Regions from separate parts of the Halobacillus sp. KGW1 genome, predicted to be linked through region 3. Evidence: riboswitches for the same ligand, from Rfam matches in the RefSeq annotation. Region 3 holds a riboswitch; each other region holds the start of a gene.

Region 1 (5,015 bases), on a different contig from region 3:
ATGATCATCGGGAATTTCTCCAATTTGTTCGGTATCTCTCCGCAGGCGGTATCGGATTGGTTCAATGAAATGTATGTCGATGCCTATGACTGGGTTGTCCTTCCGAATGTGCTCGGCATGGCTCTTTATGCTGATGGAGGATTGCTGTCGACGAAGCCGTATGTTTCTTCAGGGTCTTACATTAAGAAAATGAGTAATTACTGTAAGCATTGCGAGTTTAACGTCAAGCATCAAACAGAAGATGATGCCTGTCCGTTCAACGCGATGTATTGGGATTTCCTGGACAGGCATGCCGATAAGCTGCAGGATAATCCAAGAATGAAATTGATCTACAGTCAATGGCAGAAGCGGGAGGAAGAGAAGAAAAAAGAAATTAAGAAGAAAGCAGCGTCCCTTAAGCAGCAGCTGACGAAAGGGACGCTTGAGGCATAACCAAACGGCACACCGATGGAAGGTGTGCCGTTTGGTTTCTTCTATATTATTGGAGAATGGTTGTCTTTTGCTGCTCGCGTATGTTTTGAGCAGCTTGCTGCATGTGATGAAGGGAAGCAAGTGTTTCCTTGATCCCGCGTGTCTTTAATCCGCAGTCGGGATTGATCCAGAACTGGCGTGGATCGAGCACTTTCAGAGCACGACGGATGCTTTGTTCCATTTCTTCCACACTTGGAATCCGCGGGCTGTGAATGTCGTAAACGCCGAGTCCGATACCTTTATCGTATGCGAACGTTTCGAAAGCTTCAATCAGTTCCCCATGGCTGCGGGCAGTTTCAATGGAAATGACGTCCGCATCCAGTTTGTCAATCGTGGCAATGATTCTGCCGAATTCCGAATAACACATGTGCGTATGGATTTGCGTTTCATCTGCCGCTGCAGCGGTCGCAAGTAAAAAGGCGCGGACAGATTGGTCAAGGTACGTCGCTTGTTTATTGGATTTCAGCGGCAGCCCCTCACGTAGTGCCGGCTCGTCTACTTGAATCATTCCAATGCCTGCGTCTTCTAAAGCACGGATTTCCTTTTGGAGAGCAAGAGCAATTTGTTCCGTAACCTCTGCAAAAGGGATATCCTCCCGCACGAATGACCAATTCAGGATGGTAATCGGCCCAGTCAGCATCCCTTTGACCGGTTTGTTGGTCAATGACTGTGCATAAGCGCTCTCTTTCACCGTCATAGGAGCCGGTAGAGATACATCTCCGAATATAATGGGAGGCTTCACACAGCGGGAGCCGTAGGACTGCACCCAGGCGTATTCCGTAAAGGCGAAACCGTTCAGCTTCTCACCGAAATATTCTACCATGTCATTCCGCTCGAATTCGCCGTGAACAAGGACGTCGAGGCCGACCTCTTCCTGGTTGGCGATCCATTCGGCCGTCCTTTCCTTTACGAATGCATCGTATGTTTCTTCGCTCCATGCACCTTTTCGGAAGTTGGCGCGGGCCTTTCTGATTTCTGTTGTCTGGGGCAGGCTGCCGATCGTCGTTGTCGGGAGCAGAGGCAGAGCGAACTTTTCCTCCTGTACCTTCTTTCGATTGGAAAATTCGGAGGCACGGGACGGATGTTTGTCTTTCCAACGTTTTACTTCCTGCTGTACGTTCTCGTTCGAGCGGCCTTCGGAATCCGCAAAGGATCTCCAGTTCCGGGAATGTTTCTCCACCTCCGGCAGGATGATTGCTTTTCCTTGATTGACGCCCTTCGTCAGAAGAACCGTTTCTTCCAGTTTCTGATCAGCGAAGGCAAGGACCTGTTTCAGGTCAGATGCCAGCTTCGTTTCCGATTCGGTCGTCACCGGCACGTGAAGCAGGCTGGTGGAAGGCTGGAGAATCAAGCGGTCTTCCGGCACGATCTTTCTGACAGCATCCGTGATCTGCCATGTGTGTTTCCAATCGTTTCGCCAGATGTTTCGGCCGTTAATCACTCCCGCCGCCAATACTTTATCGTTCGGAAAGCCGTGTTCAGCGAGCTGGGACAGGGTTTGGCCGTTATTATCCACGAAATCAAGGCCGATGCCATCTACAGGAAGTTGAATGACGGAATCATAAGCTTCCACCGCTTCAAAGTATGTTTGAAGCAAAAGCTTGATGCCGCTCACTTCTTTAGAAATGGTGTCATAAACCGATTGAACGAAGCGGAGGTCTTTTTCCGATAAGTCAGTAACAAGAATCGGCTCATCGATTTGAACCCAAGCTGCTCCTTCTGCGGCCAATTCTTGAAGCACTTGTATGTAGAGCGGTACCAGTGTCTGCAGCACTTGTTCGAACGGCTGCTTATCAAAACCCTTGGCAAGCTTCAAGTAGGTCACAGGCCCTAGCAGCACCGGTTTTCCATCAATGCCGAGCTGCTCCTTCGCCTCTTTATAATAGCGGAGAGGCCTGTTCTCCAGAAGCACCGGTTTTGTATCCTTTTCAATTTCCGGGACGATATAGTGATAGTTGGTATTAAACCATTTTGTCATGGAGGAGGCTACCGCTGATTCTGTGCCACGGGCGATGTTGAAATACGTTTCCAGTGAAGTAGGTTCCGTATCCTGAAAACGCTTGGGAATGATCCCGAACATGATGGATGTATCCAGAACGTGGTCGTAATAGCTGAAGTCACCGACCGGAATCAAATCGAGCCCTGCTTCTTTTTGTTTCTTCCAATCCTTGTGTCGGAGGGCAGTCAGTTCTTCCACAAGCTCCTGTTCTGTCGTATCTTTCTTCCAATAGCGCTCCAGAGCTTTCTTCCATTCCCGTTTCTCCCCGATACGCGGGTACCCAATTGCTGAACTTCGTGCTTGTTTCATTTCCCATTCCTCCTGCAGTTGTTTTTCAATCCAATAAAAAAATCTCTCTTACCTACAAAGAGAGACGACGGAGTGACATGGGAAGGATACGTCGAAAAAAGGGTAGACGAATCCCGTTGTCAACACCTGCCTATTCCTCGTAGGACCTAGTGCGGGTTCCAGAGGCAGGTCTCCTGACTTATGATCACGGCGGGCTGCGCCTTCCCATCGACTATGATAGTGGCTGCTGCAGCTCCGCTCCCAATTACAGTGGCGGGACCGTGCCGGATTTTCACCGGTCTTCCCTTTTAAGCCGGGGGACACCCCGGCACCTGTGGAACAGATTATTCAGTTGAATAATAAAAAAAGAACCTCTTGTATGAGAGGTTCTGATTGTACGGACCTCTCTTATCTTTCAGAGCATCTGCTCTGCTGGAATTAGCACCACAATCATATCGATCGGTTGCCGGGTTTCGTAGGGCCAGTCCCTCCACCACTCTGAATAAGAGATTGCTATTGGATTGATTACAAGCATACTAGCATGAGAAAAATAGGGTGTCAATCCGCTCTTCTACAATTTTTTCTAGAAAAAGGATGGAGAGGGGCGAGTATCAACGGGTGAAAAAAATCTATCGAAAAGGTAGAATGTAGGGTATTACTACTCGGGAGCTGGTTATTTTGTTGCGTGTCGTCTGGTTCAAGCGGGACCTTCGTCTCCATGATCATGCACCATTATATAATGCGGTACAGTCGGGAGACATGGTTCTTCCGCTTTACGTTGCAGAACCTTCCATCTGGCAGGGGCAGGAGCTGTCTGCCCGCCATTATCAATTTGTGAAAGAGAGCCTCCATGATCTGCAGAAGGAGTTAAAGCAGAGAGGCGGTCGGTTATTCGTCGCTGTGGGGGAGATGGAAACAGTGCTGGAAGAGATATACGAGACATATGGTCCGTTTTCTCTGCATGCGCATGAAGAAAATGGAACACCGGTCACGTTTTCAAGAGATCAGAGAGTAAGGTCGTGGATGAAGCAAAAGGGGTTAACCATGAAAGAAGATCAACCATTCGGAGTCTTCCGTGGCTTGAACTCAAGGGACGGATTTTCTGAGCGCTGGGAACAGTTCATGAAGCATCCGGTCTTTCCTGTACCGGAAAAAATCCCTTGCGTCCCGGAAAAGGAATCCGTGTTGACGTTGAATCTGGACCAATTGGACTCGCTGTATGTCGGCGGTTCGACGCTTGATAAAGGACAGAAGGGAGGAGTGGAAGAAGCACATCGGACGTTGGACAGCTTTTTAAGGGTACGCTTCCATTCCTATTCTTATCACATATCGAAACCACTGAAATCAGCACGATCTGGAAGTCGTCTGTCTCCATATCTTGCCTGGGGAAACATATCCCTCCGCTTCGTTGTCCAGCAGACTTGGATGAAGATCAGGGCATGCAGCGATGCGGGAGAAAGAAAGCAGCTGGAGAATTTCTTGTCCCGTCTTTACTGGCACTGCCATTTCATCCAGCGTTTGGAGGATGAGCCCGAAATCGCGGAAGAGTCGATGAATCCTGCTTTTGATCAAGTGTACGAGGAATGGAATGAAGAAGCATTCCGCCGCTGGTATCAAGGAAGTACCGGATTCCCGATGATCGATGCCGCCATGCGTGCCCTTCATGAGACTGGCTGGATCAATTTTCGTTCCAGGGCGATGGTCGTTTCCTTTGCCTGTCATACATTAAGACTGGATTGGCGAAAACCAGCCCGTGCACTGGCGGGGTTGTTCCTCGATTATGAACCGGGAATCCATTACAGCCAAATGCAGATGCAGGCTGGTACGACAGGTTTCCATACCATCCGAGTCTATAATCCTGTCAAACAGGGACTCGACCACGACCCGGGCGGGGCTTTTATCCGGACTTATATTCCGGAGCTTCGCGGCATTCCTGCGTCTTTCATTCACGAGCCATGGAAGCTTCCTTCGTTTGCCTCCTTGGAATATCCGGCTCCCATGATCGATATCCAAGCAGCAACGAAGAAAGCACGGGATACCTTATGGGCTGTGAAGGAGTCGCAAACAGCTGAAGACGAGGCTGGCAAACAGCTTAGGAAACATGGTTCTCGCAAGGGTGTAAGGAAAAGAGAGACGGTGGATTCGGAGCAGCTTTCCTTTGATTTATTCTAAGCGGCCTTTTAAGAAAGCGGCCGCTTTTTTGTTCGAAAATTTTCCTAAGGAAGCTTTTCAACGGTGGGAATTACTGCTACAATTA
Region 2 (5,015 bases), on a different contig from region 3:
AAATTCCTGAGAACATGACGGTGGAAGCGGATGACGAAGTGTATGTTACAGAAGTGGAATCTTGAATCGGTGAATTTTACTTAACGGAGAACAGATGAGTACAGGCTCAGGTATCATCTAATAAAACTAGCAATTCCTACAGACGAAGAATCAAAAAAGCGCGGGTATCTGCCCGCGCTTTTTTGATTCTTTTTACTTTTTTCACACATATGGGCAGAAGTTCATAACTTAGCACAAGAGGTGGTGGCATATGAAAGAATCGGAAAGGATTGCTGCACAGGATCCTTTGCTCAATGAACAGCAAGAATGGAGAAAAAGGCGTATACGTCAACGGTTCAAACAAACACTTACCATAGCTTCCCCGGTGTTTATTCTGTTGCTTTGGGAAATCTTGTCCCGTACAGGCTTGATGGATGCCCGTTTTTTCCCGCCTCCTACGCAAATCGTGGGAACCTTTTGGTCGATGGCAGGGAGCGGAGAACTGTTCAGCCATGTTGGAATCTCATTATATCGTATTTTTGCAGGATTCCTTCTCGGAGTGATCCCTGCTATTGCAATCGGACTGCTGATGGGTTTGTATGGTCCAATCCGGCATTTCCTGTCGCCTTTGATCATGGCTCTCATGCCGATTCCAACACTTGCTCTCCTGCCGATCATCATCATTCTGTTCGGAGTAGGGGAAGTTTCCAAGGTGGTGACGATCGCAGGAAGTGTCTTCTTTCCGGTAGTCATCAATACAGTTGCCGGTGTCATCAACATCGACAGAATATATTTGGACGTAGCAAAGAATTACGGAGCAGATTCGAAACAGTTTTTCTTCAAAATCGCTCTCCCGGGTTCCTTACCGGTCATGCTTGAAGGGATTCAAATGGGGCAGGCGATCGCCTTACTTACGATAGTGGCAGCGGAAATGATGGGAGCGAATTCCGGTATCGGCTACTTAATCTGGACCTCCTATAAGGCATTCATGTTGAAAGAAATGTTTGTAGGGCTCGTGCTCATCTCGTTCTTCGGCTATTTATTCTCATTAATCTTGAGAGGACTGCAAAGTAAATTACTCCCTTGGCGTTGATGAAGGAGAAAGGGGAAGGTGGAATGGATGCGAAAATTTCCATCAGGGATTTGACGAAAGTATTTTATAAAAAGGAAAGCAGAGTCACAGCATTGGAAGGAATCAATCTGGATATTGCCGATGGAGAGTTCGCCTGTTTAGTCGGACCGAGCGGGTGCGGAAAAACGACACTGCTCAGAATTCTAGCCGATTTGGAAACACCGAGTTCCGGGTCATTCACCATCGCAAGAGCAAAGGAAGACCGGCCACTTCAGTCGATGGTCTTCCAGGAACGGGGGGTGATTCCGTGGCTGACCGTGGAGGGTAACGTCAGTTTTGGTTTGAAAATGCGTCGTGTACCAGCGGCGGTCATCAAGGAACGGACCGCGTATTATTTAGAAAAAGTAGGGCTGGAGCGTTTCGCCAAGCTTTACCCTAGAGAGCTTTCCGGAGGAATGAAACAACGGGTGAGCATTGCCAGAGCATTCGCAAATGACCCGGAAATATTGTTGATGGATGAACCGTTCGCAGCATTGGATGAACAGAATAAATTCATCCTGCAGGAAGAATTACTCAACATCTGGGCCGAAACGAAAAAAACGGTCCTCTTCATTACACATAGTATCGATGAAGCACTCCTGCTCAGCGACCGGATTCTCTTGATGAGTGCCCAGCCGGGGAGGATTGTAAAGGAAAAACGAATCGAGCTCCCCAGACCAAGAAATATGGAGCAGGTCAGGGCTGACCCTGTCATGGCGGAACAATTCGTGGAGGTCTGGAATCATCTTCAGGAAGAAGTGCAACGATCAAGGATTTAAGAAAGGGGAAACATCCCGTGCGTAAATCATTATGGATCTTTATCTCTCTTTTTTTACTTTTGGGTATAGCAGCAGGCTGCAGTGATAAGGAGTCTGAACAAGGAAAGCAGAAAGAAACCGTATCCGGCGATCTGGCTCCGCTTGAGAAGCGTCAGAAGGTAGTTATTGCAGAGGACGGTGCGGCGTCCGGTGCAGGGTTTTACATCGCGAAAGAGAAAGGATATTTCGATGACTATAACATAGACATTGAATTTACGACATTCGCCAACAGTGATGATATGCTGCCGGCGCTTGCTTCCGGTGAAGTGGACATCGCCGGCGGAGTCTCCACCGCTTCGTTCTTCAATGCGATCGCTCAGGGAATCGATGTGAAGATCATCGCTGATAAAGGGCACTATTTCGATGGCAATTCCTACTTCAGTTTTGTTATTAGAGAAGACCTTCAGGATGAAATCAAGGAGTATGCCGATTTTAAAGGAAAACGGATTGCTGTATCTTCAAAGAATGCCGTGGATGATTACATCTTCCATGAAATGCTGAAGCATGCCGGCTTGACTGAGAAGGACGTAGAGGTCGTCTTAATGTCTGATTTCGGTAATATGTTGGCCGCGATGGGGAATAAATCCATAGATGCTGCCCTGCAGATAGAGCCTTTGATAACACAGGGAGAATCGCAGGGGTTACATGTGCGGTTCGGTGATGCTACGGATTATGCTCCAGAAGCACAAATCGCGATGGTTCTAGGCTCACCGGAATTTGTTGAAGAAGAAACAGACGTATCGCTCCGCTTCATGGCTGCTTATTTGAAGGGGGTACGCGATTACAACGATGCATTTCTTCACGGCGAGGGGCTTGATGAAGTCATTGATATCATGACAAAACACACCGCTTTGAAGGATCCTGAAATATGGAAGAAAGTCGGCGTGACAGGACTGGATCCGGACGGCAGTATGTTCGTGGAGGATATTAAAGATCAGTTCGACTTTTACAACTCCAATGGTGCCATCATCGGCGATGTAGATTTCGATGAGGCTGTAGACCCTTCTCTGGCAGCCAAAGCCGTGGACATTATCGGAGAGTATGATAAAAAGTAACATTCCAAGTTTTTCTCTTGTCAGAGAGAAAAAAATGATGTAAAGTAACGAGAGACTCAATTGAATAGTTCTTATCAAGAGAAGTGGAGGAACTGGTCCTAAGAAGCTTCAGCAACCACCAACACAGTTGGCCGGTGCTAAATCCAGCAGGTTTTAGACCTGACAGATAAGAGGGGACGGAAACAAAGAAGCCTTCTTATCCTAAAGAGGGCTTCTTTTTTATTTGTTTGGCCTGGTCTTGTCTGTATCACAGAAACATTCATGAGTTCACCAAGAAGGAGGCAGAAAAGATGACAAAACCGAAAGCAAATATTTTTGCACTTATTCCATTTGTAGTATTTATTGTATTGTTCATTGGTTCAGGGATCGTGACAGGTGACTTCTACAAAATGCCTGTACTCGTCGCTCTGTTTGCAGCTATACTGGTAGCGCTGCTTATGGATCGAAAAACAGATTTTGAAACGAAAATCATGACACTCTCCAAAGGGGGAGGACACCCGAATATCATCTTGATGGTTGTGATCTTCCTGCTCGCGGGAGCATTTGCTTCCGTCGCACAGGGAATGGGGGCTGTAGATTCCACCGTCAACCTTGGCCTGAGCTACCTGCCTGGTGGATGGATGGTCGTCGGCCTGTTCGTCATTGGGTGTTTCATATCCATTTCCATGGGTACTTCCACAGGGACAGTTGTAGCTTTAGCCCCGATCGGACTTGGTGTCGCAGAACAAACAGATATTGGTGTGGCGCTGATTATGGGAGCCATTGTAAGTGGGGCTATGTTCGGGGACAACCTCTCCATCATTTCTGATACAACCATTGCAGCTGTTCGAACACAAGGCACGGAAATGAAAGAAAAGTTCAAGGCGAACTTCTTTATCGTTCTTCCGGCTGCCATAGTAACAGCGGTTATTTTTGCAGTATGGACAGCCAGTGCGAGTGCAGATCTTGGGGAAACATACTCGTATAATTTCCTTGAAGTCATTCCATATCTCGGAGTGCTCCTGTTCGCCATCCTTGGGGTAAACGTCATATTCGTTCTGATCGGCGGAACGGTAGCAGCCGGAATTGTCGGTTTGATTCTCGGTAAATTCTCGGGGATGGAACTGATTAACCTGATCGGAGACGGCTTCGCAAACATGCAGGAGTTGTCTATGATAGCTATCCTGCTCGGAGGACTTGTAGAGCTGATCCGTTATAACGGCGGTATTGAGTATCTACTGGAAGCGGTGAATAAACGTGTCCGGTCTAATCGTGGTGGAGAGTTCGGTATCGCCGGTATCGTAACCGCGATCAATTTGTCCACTGCAAACAACACGATTTCGATTATCACGGCCGGTCCATTAGCCAAACAGATCTCTGATGATTACGGCATTGAACCGAGAAGATCCGCCAGCCTGTTGGACATCTTCGCAAGCTCTGTTCAAGGAATCATTCCTTACGGAGCCCAACTCCTTGCTGTAGCCGGTGTGGCATCGATTTCACCTATTGCAATCGTACCGTTTTGTATTTATCCGATCTTAACAGCCGTGTCCGGAATTCTTGCTATTGTCTTCAAGTTTCCTAAGTTTACGGTTCAGAAAGCAGATCCTTCCGCTCAAAAAGGATCCTGATATTCTCTGACTGGAAGAGGCTCCCTGAAATAGGGAGCTTCTTTTTCGTTTGGAAAAGGTGGTATGGCTGGGGGAGAGATCGGGCTCCGGGAGAAGGGACCTTTCCACTGGGCGCCCGGTGAGCGGCCATAAAGGAAGGCGGAGGTAGTTGGTCACTTAATAGATTTTTTCAAATTCGAATGAAATATTAATTCTTTAAATAGTTCATAAATTTGATATTATATTTTAAAATGAATCTATTGTAATGGGGCTATAGAATGGAAAAAACAGTCGAAAAAGAGAGAGAGGGGTCTTATGTGGTATAGACGACTATAATTATATTCGGTACGCTTTTACTACATATTGTAAACGCTTCCATAATAAAGACTCTCATCATGATCCGCCATTGTTGGGAAAGTTCGATCGTCATGCGGGATAGCGGTCTTACTTTTACAAATAAATA
Region 3 (5,015 bases):
TCTGTTCAGATCGATCCTCGAAACCTGGCCTTGTCAGACAAAGGAATCCTCTTGTACTTGGATCAATCGAAGGAAGACTGGCCGGATCATCTGCTTCTGAAGAGGAAAGAAGTAAAGGACTGGATGAAGGAAGAGTATCTGGAAAACCTCGGACAGAATCAAACAGCTGAAGGGAAGCAGTAAGCGAAAGAGTCTTTTCCCTTAATGGCGAGGAGCTTTAAAAAACTGTCAAGGAACTCAGTAAAATAACAAGCGGAAGAGGCCGGATGTGAAAACATCCGGCCTCTTTCTTATGTGTCTAATTTTTCTTTAATCCATTGCCCCCATCGTTCGAACTCGACTAAAAACCCATCATGGCCGAAATCAGTCGTCACATGATAATGCTCCGCTTGGGGTGCGAGAGCAGAGAAGCGGGCGATTAAACTTTCCGGATAAAGGAGGTCATGTTCGAAACTGATGGTATAAATAGGTGCTTTATAAAGGGCGGCTGCTGCTTCCCATCCTCCTCGTTTTTTTCCAATATCATGGTTATTCATAGCTTCAAGCAAGTATAAATAGCTGTTGGCATCGAAACGTTCTTTGATCTTGGCTCCCTGATGATCGAGGTAGGACTGGATATCATAACGATCTTCTTTGGCCTGTGATCGGTCGAACCGCTGCTGAAAAAGTGTACCACTGCGGTATGTGACCATTCCGGTCATGCGCGCTATTTCAAAACCCTGCAGAGCTGTATTGGATACGTAATTTCCTCCATTGAATGCGGGATCGGAGCATATGGCTTTTGATCCTATGTGGTTGAAGGCAATCCCGTAATCGCTCAAATAAGGAGTGGCTGCGAGAATAAACAGCTTCTTCATAAAGGTCGGGTACAGCAGACCCCATTCATATGCCTGCATACCGCCCAGTGATCCCCCGACGACTGCCTCTAACTGCTGAATACCCAGTCTTCTAAGCGCTTCAAATTGGGCGTTAACCATGTCCCGGATGGTAACAGGTGGGAATGTTTGTTTGTATTCCTTACCGGTGTCGGGGTTTATGCTCGCGGGTCCTGTAGAACCGTGACAGCCGCCGAGCACGTTGAAGGTAATGACTTGATAGTGTTTCGTATCGATGGGACAGTCGTCTCCGATCAAGCCAGCCCACCAGCCAGGTTCTTCCTTTGATCCGACTGCCAATTGGTTTCCCGTCAACGCATGGCAGACTAAAATGACAGGAGCATCCGCTTTACCATAACGCTCGTAAGCGAGTTCTACATCAGTCAGCCTATCTCCTGACTCTAATTCCAAAGGACCAATGGAAAGGACTGGACTTTCTGTTTCCTGGCTGACTGGGTTTTTCAATGACATGAACGAATTCTCCTTTCCGTAATGCTTTCGATTAGACCGATTGTAGAGAGGAGGAGATGCTTTTTCCTGTACGAACCGCTACGACAGCGTCATATATTCGTATACCGGAAATCGTGGTTTCCTCATCCTCCGCTATTGCCTCATTAATCCACAAAATTCCGTGCGGCTGCTGCTCGATAATCGGTTCATCTGTGTTCAACCGGTCAAAATGAAGGATATCCACATAAGTAGGTGCCTCTTCTTCTGAGGATAGATCCACAATCGTATAGCCGAGTTGAGCAAGTCTGTTTACATCCTCCGGAGAAGGACTTGTGGTAAACCCGATCGTCCTTTTCCTCAGTTGGCCTTCTGAACGATCCAAGGATGATTGTAGAATCGGCAGTGCTGGATGGTTCCTGTTTTTACTTGCCGACCCAGCACCTGTAGCTTGGCGGATGGCAGCATCCAATTCATCAATCAAGTCATCAACCGACTCCAGGCCTACAGACAGACGCACGAGCTCCTCGGTGACGCCCGATTTCTTCAGGTCATGCTCGTTCAACTGTTGGTGTGTGGTGGATGCGGGATGAATAATTAACGATTTTGCATCGCCGACGTTAGCTACATGGGACCACAATCCGATGTTGTCTATCAGTGTACGACCAGCTTCCCTGCCGCCTGAAATACCAAAAACGACGATGGAGCCGTGGCCGTAATGGAAGTACTTCTCAGCAAGGGGATGGGTAGGATGATCGGGTAATCCCGGATAACGCACCCACTCGACTCCTTCATGTTTTTCTAAATACCTGGCAATCTCGAGCGCCTGATCCGCATGCTTTTTAATTCGGAGATGCAGCGTCTCCAACCCTTGCAGCAACAGGAAAGCATTTTGCGGGCTTAGGCATGCCCCGATATCCCGGAGAAGTTGGACGCGGAGTTTAACCGCGTAGGCTGCGGGACCGAGATCGGCGTAGCGGATTCCATTGTAGCTCTCATCCGGAGTTGTAAATCCAGGGAACTTCTCGTGGTCCCAGTTAAAACGGCCGCTGTCAATGACGACACCGCCAATCGTCGTGCCGTGTCCCCCGATCCATTTCGTAGCGGAGTGGACGACGATATCCGCGCCCCATGCGAAAGGTTGGCATACATAAGGGGTGGCAAAGGTGTTATCGATAATAAGTGGGATGTGATGACTGTGGGCTACAGCTGCCACTTTCTCGATATCGAGAACATCCAGACTCGGATTTCCAATCGTTTCCGCGAAAATAGCCTTTGTATTTGAGGTAATGGCTGCTTGGAAGTCGTCATGGCTGCTGCCTTCAATGAAACGAACATGGATTCCATACCTCGGAAGGGTATGGACGAAGAGGTTGTATGTGCCGCCGTAAAGGTTGGAGGAAGCCACGATTTCATCTCCGGCCCCTGCAATATTCAAAATGGCGAGTGTGATCGCTGACATTCCGGAAGAAGTAGCTACAGCTGCGGCTCCGTCTTCCAATAAAGCCATCCGCTGCTCGAAAGCATCCACGGTCGGGTTCATGATCCGCGTATAAATGTTTCCCGGTTCTGCAAGGGCGAACAGGTTCTGAGCGTGGTCTGTGTCTCGGAAGACATAAGAGGTCGTTTGATAAATCGGCACTGCGCGGGAACCGGTAGCCGGGTCTGGCTCCTGTCCGCCGTGTAACAACAAAGTCTCTGGACCGTACGGGTGGTTAGGGAAAGTCATCAATCATTCTCCTCCTTGGATTGTTGTTCCTAGGAACCTCTACCTTGGTGGCGGAAGGCAAACGAAAAGCCCTCTTCTGTAAGAAAGAAGAGGGCTGTATGTACGGATTACCTCCCCTTATCTTTCAGATCACCGGATCTGTAGGATTTAGCACCTTTTCAAGTCTTTGCTTGATGGTTGCCGGGCGTCGTAGGGCCTAGTCCCTCTGCCGCTCTCGATAAGAGTGTATTCGATTAGTCTGACTTGTTTGAAATTATATACGTGTGCCTGTGCAATGTCAAACCCTTTCTCCGAGGCCTTTGATGTTTGAGTATGCATCCAGCTGGGAATGCTCTTACTACATTCAAAAATAGTAGAGGAGTGAAGATAGAATGAAAGAATATAGTGTAGTCCCAAATAAAGACGTAACAGGCTGGTTTGTTAAAATCGAAGACGTGGCTCCGACAGATCTTTACGATAAACGTGATACTGCCATCGAAAAGGCTGAAGAAATGGCGAAAGGAAACTCACCAAGCAAGCTTTCCATTATGAATCAGAATCACGAAGTAGAAGAAGAGCGCACGTACTAATACATGACTCCCGGAAACGGGAGTTTTTTTATGTTATGAATCTGGTAGAGTGGAAGCAGGATTAGTAGAAAAGAAGAGGGGATCTTTATGGACAATCGCTATGATGTGGTCATTACAGGTGCACGGGTGGCAGGCGCGAGTTTAGCAGTTCTGCTTGGAAAACTCGGAAAAAAAGTACTTCTTATAGATAAAGCTCCTTTCCCGAGTGATACGTTATCAACTCATTATATGTCGCATACCGGTTACTTAGAAGAACTCGGCATTTTAGACAAATTGCTGGCTGGCGGCCTGCGGAAGGTGGATCGGATGAGGACACATATCGGTTCCAGTTACATAGATGGCCCGAGGTCTGCCTACACGGTCATACCAAAGCGTGACCGCCTGGATATGCTTCTTATAGAACGCACCTTCCTGTACGAGGGAGTAACCTTTCTTTCAGAGACAGCTGTGCGGGAGGTTTTGTGGGATCAAGACCGCATGGTAGGGGTGAGGATAAAAGGGAAAGGGAGAGAGAAAGAGGTGTATGGTGATTTAATTGTCGGAGCAGATGGTAAACATTCGACGATCGCCCGCCAGGCAGGTGCGGAAGTGTATCACGATACACCGCCTCTCAGACCAGTGCTGTACGGATATTTTGAGGGAATTCCCCCTTTGGAAACGCCTACTACGGAAATATTTCTTCATGAAGGAAGAATCGGCTTTTTGTTCCCAATGGAACAAGGAAGAGATTGTATCGGTCTTGAGGTTCATCCGGATGAGTTTAAAACTATGATGAAAGATTCCCCCGAAGCGTTTGTCCGTATGTACAAGCAGCTGTATGGAATGGAAAAGCGGTTGGAGAATGCCCGTTTGCAAGGAAGTATCATCGGGACCTCAGGGGTGCCTAACTTTTTCCGTAAACCTTATGGAAACGGATGGGCCCTGATCGGCGATGCAGGTCACAGTAAAGACCCAAGTACAGGACTTGGTATTAATGATGCTTTCATGCAGGCGTTTCTGCTCGCAGATGCGTGCATGCGGATCGATGCAGGTGATGACAGGGAAGTGGTCATGGAAGCTTTCCAGAAAAAGCGGGATGAACACCTCTTCCCGGGCTTTCAGTTGACGCTGGATTATATCCACTCGTTAAAAAGGTTCTCGAAGAATGAACTTGCCCTGTTTCAAGCGATGGCTGCCAACCCGATGGTATGGAACAAAGTGGCGCCGAAATTGGGGGATTATTTGAGAGAAGGGACCAGAGACTTTCCTCTGCTTTACCAATCTGTCGAAATGGAAGCGGAAGCATTCGGATATGACAAGGATTCCTCTCCCTGACGGCGAACTATATAAAGAGAGGTGATGGGGATGGAATGGACGAAAGAAACCGCATATGCAAAGCTGCAAGAGGTTTATACA

Evidence for each region. Region 3 has a riboswitch for S-adenosylmethionine ahead of AXG56_RS13090 (O-acetylhomoserine aminocarboxypropyltransferase/cysteine synthase family protein). Riboswitches for the same ligand answer to the same signal wherever they lie in the genome.
Region 1: linked by a shared signal. The riboswitch ahead of metE (5-methyltetrahydropteroyltriglutamate--homocysteine S-methyltransferase) and the one ahead of AXG56_RS13090 (O-acetylhomoserine aminocarboxypropyltransferase/cysteine synthase family protein) in region 3 are both predicted to bind S-adenosylmethionine.
Region 2: linked by a shared signal. The riboswitch ahead of AXG56_RS15825 (Na+/H+ antiporter NhaC family protein) and the one ahead of AXG56_RS13090 (O-acetylhomoserine aminocarboxypropyltransferase/cysteine synthase family protein) in region 3 are both predicted to bind S-adenosylmethionine.

The regions. Positions count from the first base shown of each region.
Region 1 covers NZ_LSOC01000004.1:279,966-284,980, reverse strand. The annotation lists gene AXG56_RS16310 (cryptochrome/photolyase family protein) at 1-432, shown strand, start outside; gene metE (5-methyltetrahydropteroyltriglutamate--homocysteine S-methyltransferase) at 479-2,779, opposite strand; cobalamin riboswitch at 2,925-3,109, opposite strand; SAM riboswitch class I at 3,164-3,267, opposite strand; gene AXG56_RS16300 (deoxyribodipyrimidine photo-lyase) at 3,437-4,930, shown strand.
Region 2 covers NZ_LSOC01000004.1:175,842-180,856, reverse strand. The annotation lists gene AXG56_RS15845 (hypothetical protein) at 1-65, shown strand, start outside; gene AXG56_RS15840 (ABC transporter permease) at 251-1,072, shown strand; gene AXG56_RS15835 (ABC transporter ATP-binding protein) at 1,096-1,869, shown strand; gene AXG56_RS15830 (ABC transporter substrate-binding protein) at 1,887-2,963, shown strand; SAM riboswitch class I at 3,032-3,136, shown strand; gene AXG56_RS15825 (Na+/H+ antiporter NhaC family protein) at 3,254-4,573, shown strand.
Region 3 covers NZ_LSOC01000003.1:818,735-823,749, reverse strand. The annotation lists gene AXG56_RS13100 (hypothetical protein) at 1-183, shown strand, start outside; gene AXG56_RS13095 (homoserine O-acetyltransferase) at 291-1,346, opposite strand; gene AXG56_RS13090 (O-acetylhomoserine aminocarboxypropyltransferase/cysteine synthase family protein) at 1,378-3,051, opposite strand; SAM riboswitch class I at 3,166-3,275, opposite strand; gene AXG56_RS13085 (DUF2188 domain-containing protein) at 3,423-3,620, shown strand; gene AXG56_RS13080 (NAD(P)/FAD-dependent oxidoreductase) at 3,708-4,934, shown strand; gene AXG56_RS13075 (hypothetical protein) at 4,965-5,015, shown strand, end outside.